One region of the Bartonella sp. WD16.2 genome, then DNA from elsewhere that is predicted to be linked to it. Evidence: predicted binding sites of a transcription regulator. Region 1 holds the regulator's gene; the other holds the start of a gene.
The links. The regulator LexA, encoded in region 1, represses DNA repair genes until DNA is damaged. The targets are predictions, from matches to a motif close to TGTTCNNNNTGTGTTCNG.
Positions count from the first base shown of each region.

Region 2: the regulator LexA is predicted to act here: its motif matches at 2,254-2,271, upstream of BWD162_RS02035 (ATP-dependent Clp protease adaptor ClpS).

Region 1 is NZ_CP019781.1:716,276-724,250, reverse strand. It holds partial or broken gene BWD162_RS02955 (DNA polymerase III subunit delta') at 1-327, opposite strand, end outside; gene tmk (dTMP kinase) at 324-968, opposite strand; gene BWD162_RS02945 (septal ring lytic transglycosylase RlpA family protein) at 1,617-2,480, opposite strand; tRNA gene BWD162_RS02940 (tRNA-Lys) at 2,856-2,931, opposite strand; gene lexA (transcriptional repressor LexA) at 3,851-4,564, shown strand; gene rimO (30S ribosomal protein S12 methylthiotransferase RimO) at 4,842-6,155, shown strand; gene ttcA (tRNA 2-thiocytidine(32) synthetase TtcA) at 6,157-6,945, opposite strand; gene rpsD (30S ribosomal protein S4) at 7,299-7,916, opposite strand.
Region 2 is NZ_CP019781.1:537,314-545,288, forward strand. It holds gene BWD162_RS02020 (L-serine ammonia-lyase) at 1-31, shown strand, start outside; gene BWD162_RS02025 (hypothetical protein) at 513-791, opposite strand; gene BWD162_RS02030 (D-alanyl-D-alanine carboxypeptidase) at 824-2,173, opposite strand; gene BWD162_RS02035 (ATP-dependent Clp protease adaptor ClpS) at 2,409-2,642, shown strand; partial or broken gene BWD162_RS07850 (ATP-dependent Clp protease adaptor ClpS) at 2,580-2,767, shown strand; partial or broken gene clpA (ATP-dependent Clp protease ATP-binding subunit ClpA) at 2,781-5,140, shown strand; gene BWD162_RS02045 (HIT family protein) at 5,149-5,571, opposite strand; gene BWD162_RS02050 (RidA family protein) at 5,708-6,169, opposite strand; partial or broken gene BWD162_RS02055 (cell envelope integrity EipB family protein) at 6,310-7,133, shown strand; gene rpsB (30S ribosomal protein S2) at 7,295-7,975, shown strand, end outside.

The DNA of each region.
Region 1 (7,975 bases):
TGTTTTTAAATCAAAATGGCGAGAAATATGTATAAGACCAGGGTAACTGCCCTGCATTATCTGATGCCATACAACTGAATCATGTTCTGGCTGCAAAAAACCACTTTCTTGATTACTTAAAATATTCCAAGCAAAGTGAAATGCTAATGTTGCTTTACCAATCCCCCGCTCTCCTTCAAATAATAATGCATGATGTACACACCCTTCTTTACGTATTTGCGCCAAAAAGTGGCGAACTTCCTTATGACCAATGATGATGTTATTTTGTGATGGTGATAAAATCCCTTCGATGTCGTCATATTGACGCAAAAAATTGATATCACTCATGGCACATGACCTAATATTAACTGATAACAGATATCTTTTATTTGTGACGCTATTGTTTCCACTGCACAAGTTGCATCAATTACACGAAATCTAAAGGGTTCATTTTTAGCCAACTGGAGAAAAGCTTCCCGTCTTTGCTCTTGAATATTTAATTGATCTTTTTCGAAATAATCGATCTTTCCAATTTCTTTTCTCCGTAAATCTGTGCGCTCCATACCAAACGTTGCTGGTATATCTAACAAAAATGTCAAATTAGGCATAACTGTACCCAGACCGATACGTTCTAAAACAGAAAGAAGGTGAGAATTTACCTTATTATTAAGCCCCTGATAAACACGCATAGAATCAATAAAACGATCACATAAAACAATTTTTCCTGCTTGCAAAGAAGGTAAAATAACTTCAGTAACATGGTCAACACGTGCTGCTGTAAATAAAACTGCTTCAATGAATGCACCATATTGTTCTGTATTACCTGATAATAAAATATAGCGCATTGCCTCAGCACCCGCTGTACCTCCAGGTTCTCGAGTTATAACAACGTCATGGTTTTTGCTACGAAGATATTGTGCAAGCAAAGAAATTTGAGTCGTTTTGCCCGCTCCTTCCCCTCCTTCAAATGTAATAAAATACCCTGACACGTATGAACCTTAATTCTTCACTCTGGCCTATATTATTTTTGCAAGCATCCAATTGTTACTTTATAAAGCGCATTTTAAAAACAAATAAAATATTACTTCAATTGTCATTAATTTTGCTAATAAAAATAGGAAAAAAGTAAATATTACTCTGTTTTGCAAAGCATATTATCATGCACCATCAATAATAGCGATTGTGGTGTAGAGATTTGAAATTTTATGCTTTTTATCTATTAAACGTTAATTTCTAAAATAAGGAAAAAACTTTAATGTTATATGCAATTGATTCCTCTTTGTTTAAAAAACAGCACAAAAAGCAGATTGTATAAGGAAAAAGAGGTTATTCATTTTTTACAAGGAATATATTTACAAATTATAAAAAATTTTCATGTTTCTTTATAATTATTAAAATAAATTTATAAAATACATTATATTATTAATGTTTCATATTATACATTTTTCCTTGTTATATAGAATTTACCTATAACATCTCATTCAGCTATTGGCTTGCTGTAAATATATTAACTCAACTTTGTTTTTATGAAGACATTTATATTAATCCAGAGTTTTCCTGGATTATTTGCCACTTCTTAAATGCGTATTGCAAAAAACACAGTGTTTTCCCTTAATAAAACAATTACAATCGGTTTATCATGGATTTTCTTCATTAAATTTATCAGCAAAAGCTATTTGATCTAGTAATGTAGGTTTATCAATCAAAACAGGACCAATATCTGGTAATTTTATCAAAAAAGTCCTAATTGGTTGTTTTGGATTCATCGTGGCCTTCATTAGTTGTTTTTGGTGACCTGTATTAATAGTATCTTTCTTGTCTTCTAGAGTATTCGCTAATGCTAGCATCATAGATGAATTATAATCTCTAGATGTATAAGAGGCCATTAAATAAGCACTATCATAATCATTTACAGGCGCTTTATCGACATACTCTACTTTAACATTTGTCACCCCTTTATCGACATAACCAAGAATTGTCGCAGCTTGTTTGGATAAATCAATAATTCTATCTTTTATAAAAGGACCACGGTCATTTACCCTAACAATAATAGAAGAGCCATTTTCCAAGTTTGTAACGCGAGCATAACTGGGCAAAGGCATTGTAGGATGGGCAGCAGTTAAAAGATTCATATCATAGATTTCACCATTTGCAGTTAAACGCCCATGAAAATCTGAACCATACCATGATGCTTGACCAACACGTTTATAAGTTGGATCGTTTTCTGGATAATACCATTTCCCTTTTATTTGATAAGGTTTACCAACAACAGGTCTACCACCTTTATTTTTTGATTTCTGCTGTGCATTTAAAACCTTTTCAGGTACATTAACAGCCTTTGCCGCCTTTATCACAGGTGTCTTATTATTGAGACTTTTCCCTGTAAATTGTGTTGTTTGGTTCGCACAAGCTGTTAATAAACCAGCAACAGCAATTATAGGCACAAATTGAAAGATCACTTTAACAACGAAGATTAATTTTTTTTTACTATTTAAAAGCATTATCACCCTGCATTCCCTTCTTAGCTTTTACTGTAAATATCAAATTGCATTCTTTGCGTATAATCAGAAATTTATACCCAATGAATGGTTATATTCTTAAGATTCATGGTATTCTAAAAATCAATCTCTCATCAAGATAGTAACGTAACATAAAAGAATATTTGTTACAATTTGTGAAAATAATATACTACCTAATGTGTATTAAAGTTAAACAAAATCAATAGATTATAAATATAAAATCAGAAATAAAACATCATAATATAAGTTGTGAATTAAATCGGGCTTATTTTATATGAATAATAGAAGATAAGTATAATTTATAAATAGTCTAAATAATTTTTCACCAATTTACGGGGAATTTTAAAACATTATCTATGGTGAGCGCGCAGGGATTCGAACCCTGGACCTACTGATTAAAAGTCAGTTGCTCTACCAACTGAGCTACGCGCTCCCACACAATTATTTTGTTTGTGGAAAATGAAATGGGAACATACGGTCGACTTTTCATTTGGTCAACACCTTTTATGAAAAAATATTATTTTTTACCTTGTTTACCAAAATACTATTCATTGCACTCAACTTTCTCATTATTTTATGCATTCTTTTTGAATATAAGTAGAATAATATACAATAGCATATTGCATTCTTTACACCCATTAATATGGGCAGGAAATACGTTTTTCAGCAAATGGTGTTATTCAACTGAATAATAGAATATTAATGATTCAGATCTTCAAGAACTTTTTGCTTTTTTTTGCACAATTTTAGTGTGACTGAACCGTTCATAACAGCAGCTAAATTTTATGAATTAATAATTTGTATAAAGCGATTCCAACTATGAAATTCGTAACTATTTACACTTAATTGAAAGATTATTCTTTAATTGACATATTACTAATAGAAGTTAGTAAAAGTAAAATATTTGAGGCTATTTTTAAGGTATAGATAATCCTTTTCAAAAACTAACTATAAAACCATATGAAAGTTATTATCTAACTTGAGAAAGTTTTGATTGATACCCATAAAAAAGAACATTAAAAGTTATAATTGTATCTGAAAGAAATATAGCTAATATAAATTAGCTTTATTTAAAATTTTAAGCAATTTTCTATTCGTCAATGATCATTACATCTTACTAAAAACACGATATTCCACATATAGCTATAAAATATCAATTCGACAATGATATATAGAATATTATCAAATAAAAAAACAACTGAATCTGCATTCTTTCTCTAGAGTTAAATTTCTAGAATCAAAAATAAAGTAAAGAGTTTTGCGTTATTTTATAAAAAATTGTAGAATAATCATGAAATACTTATACTTTGTCTTCTATTTTTTCTTTTTCGATTTTTTGATTGGAATGTTGAATGCTGACATGTAAACAATATGAGCTACTTTTATTCATTCACAATCATATGAAAGAAACTGGTGTTCCCCCCTCCTTTGATGAGATGAGAAATGCATTAGAGCTTGCTTCAAAATCGAGCATTCATAGGCTGATTACAGCCTTAGAGGAGCGTGGTTTTATACGTCGTTTACCAAATCGTGCTCGTGCAGTGGAAGTTATCCGGCTTCCTGATAAAATAACATTTGATCTTTCTTCTGCACGTAAAATTTTTCCAAGTATAGTAGAAAAAAACAAAAGAAAAACATTTCAAGACTTTGATAATCTTGATAATTCTGACACAAAAAACAAAGAAAATATTACTATCCCTATTATGGGCCGTATCGCTGCTGGTGTACCCATTTCGGCAATACAGCAACAAACAAATACACTTTCTCTTCCACCTGATATGATTGGTTTAGGTGAGTATTATGCTTTAGAAGTTAAAGGTGATTCTATGGTTGAAGCAGGTATTATTGATAGAGATACTATAATTGTTAAACGTCAAAGTACAGCAACACAAGGTGAAATTATTGTTGCATTAATTGATAAACAAGAAGCAACTTTAAAACGTTACCGACGTAAAGGGGTTTCGATTGCATTAGAAGCCGCAAATCCTCATTATGAAACGCGTATATATAGGCCTGAACGTGTCCACATACAAGGCAAACTTGTTGGGCTTATTCGCCATTATTAAAAGACAAAATAACTGAAAATATATAAAAAGCTGTGTACGTTTATGGAATGTTCATACATATGAAACCGTTTCTATGATGGTTAATCGATAATGCCACTTATTAGCATCTTTGTCTTTTATATTCTGTATGTTCGTGAAATATTATAAATAAGTTTACATAATTTTGTCTCAAAATGTATCAAATACATTTAAAGCTTAAAGGGCATACGAACATTTTTCCTAAAAGTAAGAATAATAGATAAGCTAAATTTTTATTAAAGAATTACAAGGATTAATTATGGCAGTACCTCGTATTAGTTTTGTTTCTCTCGGTTGCCCAAAAGCACTTGTAGATTCTGAGCGTATTATTACAAGTCTTCGTTCTGAGGGGTACGAAATCTCACATAAACACCAAGGAGCCGATCTTGTTATTGTTAATACTTGTGGCTTTCTTGATTCTGCACGAGCTGAATCACTAGCTAATATTGAAAAAGCTATCAAAGAAAACGGAAAAGTTATTGTAACTGGATGCCTTGGCACTGAACCTGATGTCATTCGTCAAGCACATCCTAGTGTATTAGCTATTACTGGACCACAAGCATATGAAAACGTCATACAAGCAGTTCATACAATCGTTCCTCCAATACACGACCCCTTTATTGATTTAGTTCCGCCGCAAGGTATCCGTCTTACACCTCGCCACTATGCTTATTTAAAAATTTCTGAAGGATGCTCTAATAGATGTAGTTTTTGTATTATCCCTGCCCTGCGTGGTAATTTGGTCTCGCGCCCCATAAGTGATATTCTCCGTGAAGCAGAGAAGCTTGTACAAGCAGGTGTAAAAGAACTTTTGATTATTTCACAAGATACTAGTGCTTATGGTATTGATATTAAATATGCTGAAAGTTCCTGGAAAGACCGAACAATAAAAGCTAAATTTTTGGATCTTTGTCGTGAACTAGGAGATATAGGTGTTTGGGTGCGAATGCACTATGTTTATCCTTACCCCCATGTTGATGAAGTTATTGAACTTATGGCTGCAGGAAAAATTCTCCCTTATTTAGATATCCCTTTTCAGCATGCATCACCAACTGTTTTACGCAATATGAAACGCCCAGCTCATATGGAAAAAACGAATCGTAGAATTGAAAAGTGGCGAAAAATTTGTCCAGATCTCACTTTGCGATCAACATTCATTGTTGGTTTTCCAGGAGAAACTAATGAAGATTTTGAGATGCTTCTCGAATGGTTAGAAGAAACAAAAATTGAACGTGCTGGTTGCTTTAAATATGAAGCAGTAAAAGGCGCTGCTGCAAATGATCTTGAATTAGAAAGCATTACGGAAGAAGTGAAAGAAAGCCGTTGGCATCGCTTTATGGCAAAACAACAACAAATTTCTACTCGTCTCTTAAAGAAAAAGATTGGAAAAAGACTTCAAATCATCATTGATGAAAGTCAAGGTAAAGTGGCTAAAGGCCGCAGTAAATATGATGCTCCAGAGATAGATGGCGTTGTTCATGTATCATCACGGCGACCACTTCGTACCGGTGAATTTGTTACCGTTAAAATCGAACAATCCGATGCCTACGATCTTTATGGTGTTGCAGTTTAAATTATAGTAAAGCATTAAAGGAAAAAAGTTTTTTATCAAGTAAATGACTTGGGCGTACATTTGTCAAAGCACGAATCATAGTATCTTTACGCCCTGGCATTCTTTTTTCGATATCGTTTAGCATTTCTTTTATTGCATTGCGTTGTAAACCACTTTGACTACCACAAAGATTACAAGGAATAATAGGAAATTGCATTGCTTGAGAAAATTTCTTCATATCTTCTTCAGCTGCATAAACAAGAGGACGCAAAACAAAAAGATCTCCTTCATCGTTTATAAGTTTTCCAGGCATAGCCGCTAAGCGACCACCATGAAATAAATTCATAAAAAATGTTTCTAAAACATCATCACGATGATGTCCAAGTACTAATGCAGAACACTTCTCCTCACGGGCAATACGATACAAATGCCCGCGCCGCAACCTGGAACAAAGCGAACAATATGTTTGTGTTGGTGTTAATTTATCTGTAACAACTGAATAAGTATCCTGATATTCAATGCGATAAGGAATTTGATAATTATTCAAGAAATCAGGAAGAATATGCTTTGGAAAGCCTGGTTGACCTTGGTCAAGATTACAAGCTAAAATTTCAATTTGTAAAAAACCACGCCATTTTAAATCTAAGAGAAGAGCCAACAAACCATAAGAATCTTTCCCACCAGATAAAGCAACAAGCCATTTTTTCCCTGAAGACAACATAGAGAAATCATCAAACGCTTGCCGTATATAGCGTAAAAGTCGTTTACGTAATTTATTAAATTCTACAGTTGAAGGGGCAACTCGAAACATTGGATGGCAATCATCAAAATTCTCCTCCAAAAGACCACCTATACCAACATTTTTCTATTGTCCGATATTACTAAAAAGATTGATTTATAGTACTATACCCTGTGTATAATACAATGGTTTATTTTACAATCATGATACAAATAGTAACACATAATAAGATTTAAATTATGTTAAATCTCGTCTGTAGACTGCATATTAACAGTCAAAAAAATAAAATGCACGGACTTTATGGCAGCAAAAAACTGATAATGCCAACAGATTCTAAAAATGTTATCAATTTCAATAGATACAAAATGACGCCAATTTTAAAAATATACAACCAAATTAGGAAATGATAATTTTTTACACTCAATTTAGCGTGAATAAAATTCAACAACTAAATTAGGTTCCATATGAACAGCATAAGGAACATCTGAAAAAGCAGGAATACGAATAAAGGTCGCTTTCATTTTGCTATGATCTGCTTCAATATATTCAGGTACATCACGCTCAGCTAACTGTATAGATTCTAAGACCAAAACAAGTTGCTTTGATTTTTCACGAACTTCAATAACATCGCCTGGTTTACAGCGGTATGACTGAATATTCGTACGCCGACCATTTACATTGATGTGACCATGATTGATAAATTGACGAGAAGCAAAAATAGTAGGTACAAATTTTGCACGATAGACGATAGCATCCAAACGTGATTCTAAAAGGCCGATAAGATTTTCACTTGTATCACCACGACGACGAACAGCTTCTTCATAAATTTTACGAAATTGTTTTTCTGAAATATCACCGTAAAATCCTTTTAATTTTTGTTTAGCACGCAATTGGACACCATAATCAGAAAGCTTTCCTTTACGGCGCTGCCCATGTTGACCAGGACCATATTCACGGCGATTTACAGGAGACTTGGGACGCCCCCAGATATTTTCCCCTATACGGCGGTCAATTTTATATTTTGTTGATTCGCGCTTACTCATCGCATTTCCTTCACATAAAAAATAAGATCAAAATATAGACCTCAAGGAAACGCACCCTC
Region 2 (7,975 bases), 180 kb from region 1:
TGGCCTTGCACGCAATGTTACATCATGTTAGGCTATATAAGGGTGCTTCATTTGGTAAAATGATTAGTTATTTATGCATCAAAAAATAGTACTTTTTTAAGAGTACTTTATGTATTGAAAGAGCATGACTTTGATAAGGGGATATCGTTTAAGTGAAGCAGCAAATGATCAGAGGAATTTCTTTTTAGTAAATCATTAGCACCAACATTCGGTGTTGTTGTTATTATCGTTTCATAGATGTTTTCTTATTTATATAATAAAGGTAAACAATATACCGCTTGATGTTAGATTCTGTATTGGTAGGATAGTTTTGATATTTTTGCGTCTTCTAAGAAGAGTGTTATTCAAACACTAAAGATAAAATGTTAAACAGTAAAAACAGAAATTCATGCTGGAATCTTTGTAAATTAAAAATAAAAACCGTGCACTTTAAATTTTTTTAAAATCTCACATGGTGAATAAATACTTTATTATTGATCAAGTATTTTTCCTATAAGAAATAGGTAATAGAATTAAGTATTTGTTGCTCCTAAACGGAGTTTGACAGGTATATTTCCTGTGTGACTCGCAACCCGTAAGTGAATGCGTACAGGAGGTGTAGCTAAACGACGATTTCGATTTATTTGACAAATAAGAAGACTAACAAGAGAATGCGTGTTTGACACCGTTGGGGTGTGCTTTAAATTAGCAAGTTTAGTTGCGGCATCGTGAAGAGAACGTAGTGAGAGGAGGGGTGATTGCTTCAACTGTTTTCCCTTTTTAAGAGATGGGGAAATAACGTTATGTGTCATGGCACTATCCTTAATGCAGAATTCAAAAACTTTTAATAGATTACAGTATAGCAGTTAAAATTTGCTTTCTTTAAAGTAGAACAAGCATCATGCGCAGCTTTTTTTGATTGAAAACCAACAAACCGGGCACGATAATAACGATGTCCACTTTTTTCAAATAGTTGCATATGTGCAGATGTATGTTTTAAAGCTGAATAAGCTGTATTCTTGGCTTTTGAAAGCAGAGTATTTGCCTGTTCTTTACTGGGAAGAGAACCAATTTGAATGGCCCATCCACCACTTGTAGATAAAGAAGCAGTGATGATTTTATCTATCTCTACAGATGTGGTTTTGTGAGGATTAGGAGTTGGTATAATCACCTGATTTACAGCAGCTATAGCTGTGTTTAACTCATTAGGTTGCGCTGCAAGTGCTGTTAGAAGTGCGGAGACATCATCATCTAAGTCAGTTTGATTTGTTTTAGCGACAGGTATAGGGATGGCTGCTCCAGTGGGTAAATTATAGGATACCATAGCTACTAAATATTCATTCGCTTTCTTACGACTTGCTTTTGACAAATACCGGTTCAACAAGTTAGTCATATGAATATCACGCTCTGTAGATGATTTTCCTCCCATTACCACAGCAACAATGGAGCGTCCTTCAATATGCATTGATGTGGCTAAATTAGAACCTGACATTTGTGTATAGCCTGTTTTAATTCCGTCAACGCCTTTTATTGTTTTTATTAATTTATTATGGTTGTTAATTGTTTTGCCACGAAAAGAGAAACTCGTTGTTTTAAACAGTTTGTACTGCTGGGGAAAATGTTTGCGCAAAGCTAATGCTAGAGTGGCCATATCTTTTGCTGTAGAATAATTGCGGGCATCTGGAAGACCTGAAGCATTTGCAAAACGAGTATTCGTCATACCAAGTTTACGGGCTTTTACTGTCATCATTCGAGCAAATTTTGGTTCACTGCCACCAAGATATTCCCCTACAGCAGTAGCAACATCATTTGCTGATTTTGTAATGAGAGCTTTGGCGGCCTCTTCTACAGAAATTGTTTGACCTGCTTTAAAGCCTATTTTCGTTGGTGGGCGTGCTGCTGCGTAAGCTGAGACAGGGATGGGCGTATTTGGTGTTACGCGACGTACTTCCATAGCTTCAAAGAGCATGTACAACGTCATCATTTTTGTTAAAGAGGCAGGATAACGTTTTAAAGTCGCGTTGGCTTGAAATAAGGTCTTTCCTGTATGTGCATCTATAACAATAGCCGCGTATTTATCAGGGTAAGCTTCTTTAGGAGTAGCTTTCACTGAAGAATAAGAAATAGCTAAAACAATAAAAACAGCAACTATTCTTTTGTAGAAAGGTGCAATTTTTCGCCAGTTAATATACACTTGTAATACCTTATTTATGCCAAATAATCGCATCAAGATCTTTTTTGTTGCAGTTAGCTTAACACAATTTAAATGAATGATGTTACTAATTTGTTTATAAAGGTTATTTTGTGAGTCTCTCTATTTGACTTAAATCTGATCTTAAAAGAAAGTTTTATTTTTCATACACTTAAGTATTACAATGGTTATGAAAGGATTTTAAATTAATAAAAAGCATACTACATGGAAAATGATAATGATATTAACTAAAAAACTCATATTTTATACTATGCAAAATAGAAAGAGCAAGAGCTGGAGTGAAGATAAATATGATACTATTATCATACCTCAAATTAAATCAAAATTTCAAAAACCTAAATTATACCGTGTTCTTTTACTGAATGATGATTACACACCTATGGATTTTGTTGTTTTTATTTTAAAGAATTTTTTAAAAAAAGTTTTGAGGAAGCAACACGTATTATGTTAAATGTTCACCAAAATGGGATAGGTGAATGCGGTACTTATACCTATGAAGTGGCTGAAATGAAAGTTGTGCAAGTTATGGAATGTGCACGTCAAAATGAACATCCATTACAATGTGTAATGGAATAGAAGTGAGAGGGTTATGCCATCTTTTACACCCAGCCTTGAAGAGGTTTTGCATCGTGCATTAACAATTGCTGCTCAAGCGCAGCATGAATATGCAACATTAGAGCATCTTTTACTTGCTTTATTAGATGATGTTGATGCAAGTTCAGTGATCCATGCGTGTCAGGTCGATTTAGAAAAGTTACGGGAGCGTTTGACTAATTATATCCAATCGGAGTTGGATGTACAAATCAAAACCAATAAAGATACAAAACCAACAGCATTTTTTCAGCGTGTTATTCAACGCGCGGTGATTCATGCTCAATCAGCGGGAAAAGATGAAGTGTCGGGGGCAAATGTTCTTGTTGCAATTTTTTCTGAACGTGAAAGTCATGCAGCATATTTTCTTCAAGAAATGGGAATGACGCGCTATGATGCTGTGCGTTTCATTTCACATGGTGCTATACGTGATGATGAGTTGTCTCTATTACTTGAGGATCTTGAAGAACAGTTAGATCAGCATGTTTTGGAAAACAATGACAAAGTAGCAAGTGCACTTGCTACTTATTGTGTTAATTTGAATTGTAAAGCGCGCAATGGAAAAATTGATTTATTAATTGGTCGTGACACAGAGATTTCACGAATAATGCAGGTTTTATGTCGAAGGTCAAAAAATAATCCACTGTTAGTTGGTGAACCTGGTGTTGGAAAAACGGCCATAGTTGAGGGGTTGGCTAGACGCATCGTTGATGAAAAAGTGCCCGAGATTTTGTTGAATGCAACAATATTTTCTCTTGATATGGGGGGGCTTGTTGCTGGCACACGCTATCGTGGTGATTTTGAAGAGCGGTTAAAGAGAATTGTTAAAGAATTAGCACAGTATCCGGGTGCTATTTTATTTATTGATGAAATTCATACATTGGTTGGTGCAGGAGCTACGTCTGGGGGTATATGGATGCAGCAAATCTTTTAAAACCTGCATTATCTTCAGGTATGATTCGATGTATTGGTTCGACAACTTATAGAGAATATCGAAAAATTTTTGAACTCGATCGAGCTTTGACGCGTCGTTTTCAGAAAATTAGTGTTAATGAGCCATCTGTCGCTGATGCGATTAAAATTTTGCAAGGACTAAAACCTTATTTTGAAGAATTTCACCAAATTAAATATACTGATGCAGCAATGGTAGCATCAGTAGAGTTATCTTCACGTTATATAGCTGACCGTCGATTGCCGGATAAAGCAATTGATGTTATTGATGAAAGTGGTGCTGTACAGATGCTTTTGCCAAAAAAACAAAGAAGAAAAAGCGTAGGTGTTAAAGAAATTGAATCTACAGTTGCAGCTATAGCAAAAATTCCGTCAAAAACAGTTTCTAATGATGATCGTAAAATCCTTGAAAAGCTTGAGAAAGAACTCAAGCATGTTGTTTACGGACAAGATCAAGCGATTGGAATGCTTGTATCGTCCATAAAGCTAGCACGAGCAGGATTGCGTGAATCAGAAAAACCGATAGGAAGTTATTTATTTTCGGGACCAACAGGTGTTGGGAAAACTGAAATTGCGAAACAACTGGCATCTTCTTTAGGGATTAAGTTGTTGCGTTTTGATATGTCGGAATATATGGAACGGCATACAGTAGCACGTTTGATAGGAGCTCCTCCGGGCTATGTAGGGTTTGATCAAGGTGGTCTTCTCACAGATGCTGTTGATCAGAATCCTTATGCTGTTGTATTGTTAGATGAGATCGAAAAGGCTCATCCAGAATTATTTAATATTTTATTGCAGGTGATGGATTATGGTAAATTAACAGACCATAACGGTAGAAAAATTGATTTCCGCAATGTCATTTTAATTATGACAACCAATGCTGGCGCTTCGGATATGGCAAAATCAGCTGTTGGATTTGGTAAAGTACACCGTGATGGTGATGATATAGAAGCTATCAACCGATTATTTACACCAGAATTTCGTAATCGGTTAGATGCTATTGTTCCATTTGCACCTTTATCTCGATTAGCAATCAGTCAAATTGTGCAGAAGTTTATTTTCCAACTTGAAGCACAATTGGTTGATAAAGAAATCACTTTTGAATTCAGCGAGTCTGCAATGGTATGGCTTGCTCGTAAAGGGTATGATACTCAAATGGGAGCACGTCCGTTGAGTCGTATCATACAAGAACATATTAAAAAGCCGTTAGCTGATGAAATTTTATTTGGAAAGTTGCGTACTGGTGGTATGGTTCGCGTATTTACGCATAAATTAAGTGGTGATAGAGAAAAATTAGAATTAGAAATTTTATCTTCTGACCCTTCTGTTGGCTCAAATGGTAATAAAGCTCACAAGGGTTTATTGAATTCTGCAAGATATGTGAGAAAAAAGAGTTCTACGACTTAAAGCCATTTTTAAAGAACTGATCGGATTTTTTGTGCATGTTCTTTGAGTATTTCTGTAGGCGTTATGACATCATTATGGAGTTTAAGTTCTACTCCTTCCATCCGCGGTATAATATGGAAATGAAGATGATAAACGGTTTGTTGACTAGCTGCTTCATTAAATTGCATGACTGTGATACCATCCGCTTGAAAAGCTATTTTAACAGCATTAGCAATTTTTTGAACAACTTTAATGACTGAAAACAATATTTCCGTATCTGCATCTAATAAATTTCTACAGCTTTTTCGGGGAATAACTAATGTATGTCCTGGAGCTTGGGGCATGATATCCATAAACGCAATAACATCATTATCTTCATAGACACGAACGGAAGGAATTTCGTTACGAATCAACTTAGCAAAAATATTATTATTATCATACACTTGTTTCATAAAGCATTTTCTTTCAGTAGTATTTATCTAGAAATAGAATTAATTTACATTGTTTTTTTAAGATTAAAAAATATAAACTGCAATAAGCAATTTGTAATATTCGATTTTTGCGCAGATATTGATATTTATGAAAATGCTAGATTTCTATAATAGCTTCTACTTCTACAGGAACTCCCATAGGGAGAGTGCAGACCCCGACAGCAGAACGAGCATGTTTACCCACTTCACCGAGAATATTGACAAATAGATCAGAAGCTCCATTAGCGACAAGAGGTATATCAGTAAAATTAGGATCTGCTGCAACAAAGACGGTGATTTTTATTATACGTTTTATTTTAGTTAAATCACCAAGGGTTAATTTTATTTGTGCAAGGATATTAAGAGCACATACTTCTGCTGATTTTTTTGCTTGTTCAGCACTGACAGTTGCACCAACTTTTCCGATTGTTACTGGTTTTCCACAAGACAGTGGTAACTGACCAGAAATGAAAAGTTGATTACCAATTTGTGATGTTGGTATGTAATTTGCAATGGGTTGTGTTGCTTCAGGAATAACAATACCAAACTTTTTTAAACGACTTTCAATTGAGTTGGTCATATTTTAACTTCCCTGTTTTCTATGATATAGTGTATCTCATAAACTATTTTCTAGTTTAAAGAAATGTATTGAAATGATTTAAGGGGAGTTTTTTAATTTTTTATATGATTGTGTGCAGAATAAAAAATTGGAAGTCAAAAATAATCAAGCTATTATTTATGATAGGTTTATACAATGTTCTCCTATGTTCCGCAGGAGCTGAAGAGCCTATTTTTTAGTGCCTCATCGAGCTGTTTATGATTTCCAGCTTGAAAGTGTTTCTAATGAAATGTCGATCCTAGGAGTTTCTGGGCGGATGGTTTATGAGCTTACAGGCTCAACATGTCAGGGTTATACCACAAGGTCCCGCTTTGTGAACCGTATTTATATGAAAGATGCACCAATACGTTTAACGGATCAACAAATAACTAGTTATGAAACAGGTAATAGTCATGAATTCCATTTTAATGTTCAAAATAAAATTGGAGAAGAGGTTTCAGATAATATCGAAGGGGTGGCTGAGCGTACTAAAGATGGAATTATAGTTAAATTAAAAAAGCCAAAAGAGGATGTTTATAAACTTACGACAGCTGAATTTCCAATTATGCAATTGAAAACTATTATTCAGCAGGCAAAAGCAGCTCGTCATTTTTATCACACAGCTGTATTTGATGGAACAGACAATGCAAATGAAGTGATAAAAGAAAGTATAGTTATTGGAGACAAAAAGAGGTTAATATCTGATTCTGAAACGAAAAAATTAGGAAAATTAAGTGAGGAGAGTCATTGGCCTGTTACAATTTCTTATTTTGATGATACAAAAAATAAAGATGGTTTACCTCTTTATCGTACCAGCTTTCTTTTATATGAAAATGGTGTTATGCGAGACCTGCTTATAGATTATGGGGATTTTTCGATACGCGCAAAATTGAAAAATTTTAAACTACTCGATTTTGAAAAGAATTCTGATATTTGCAAGCATTAAATGATTGTGCAGAAAATGACTTGAAAAAAAGTCAAATGTTAGTATGATATTTTTATTCCACACGCGGAATTCGGGTACTTGTAGAAAAAATTATTCAAGTGTCCACCGGTAGTAAATCTTTTTACTTTTTTCGCGGAGGTTAAACCGGAAAGGATAAAATTGTGGCATTACCAGATTTTACAATGCGCCAGCTTTTAGAAGCAGGTGTGCATTTTGGGCACCAGACACAGCGCTGGAATCCGAAAATGGCTCCCTATATTTATGGGGAGCGTAATAATATTCATATTATTGATCTTGCTCAGACTGTTCCGCTCTTGTATCAGGCGCTTAAACTTGTTTCAGATACGGTTGCACACGGGGGTCGTGTTTTATTTGTTGGCACCAAACGACAGGCATCTGATATTATTGCTGATGCAGCTAGTCGGTCAGCCCAATATTATGTTAACGCGCGTTGGCTTGGCGGTATGCTAACAAATTGGAAAACAATTTCTAATTCAATACACCGTTTACGTAAACTTGATAAAATTCTGACCGCTGAAGCGCAAGGCTTTACTAAAAAAGAACGGTTAAATCTTGAACGTGATTGTGAGAAATTGAATCGTGCGCTGGGCGGTATTAAGGATATGGGGTCTGTTCCGGATCTTATGTTTATTATTGATACAAATAAAGAAAATATTGCTATTCAAGAAGCAAAGCGTTTAGGTGTTCCTGTGATTGCTATTATTGATACAAATTGTGATCCTGATGGTATTGATTATCCGATTCCAGGTAATGATGATGCTTCGCGTGCAATTTCTCTTTACTGTGATCTTGTTGCACGTGCTGCTCTTGATGGTATTGCT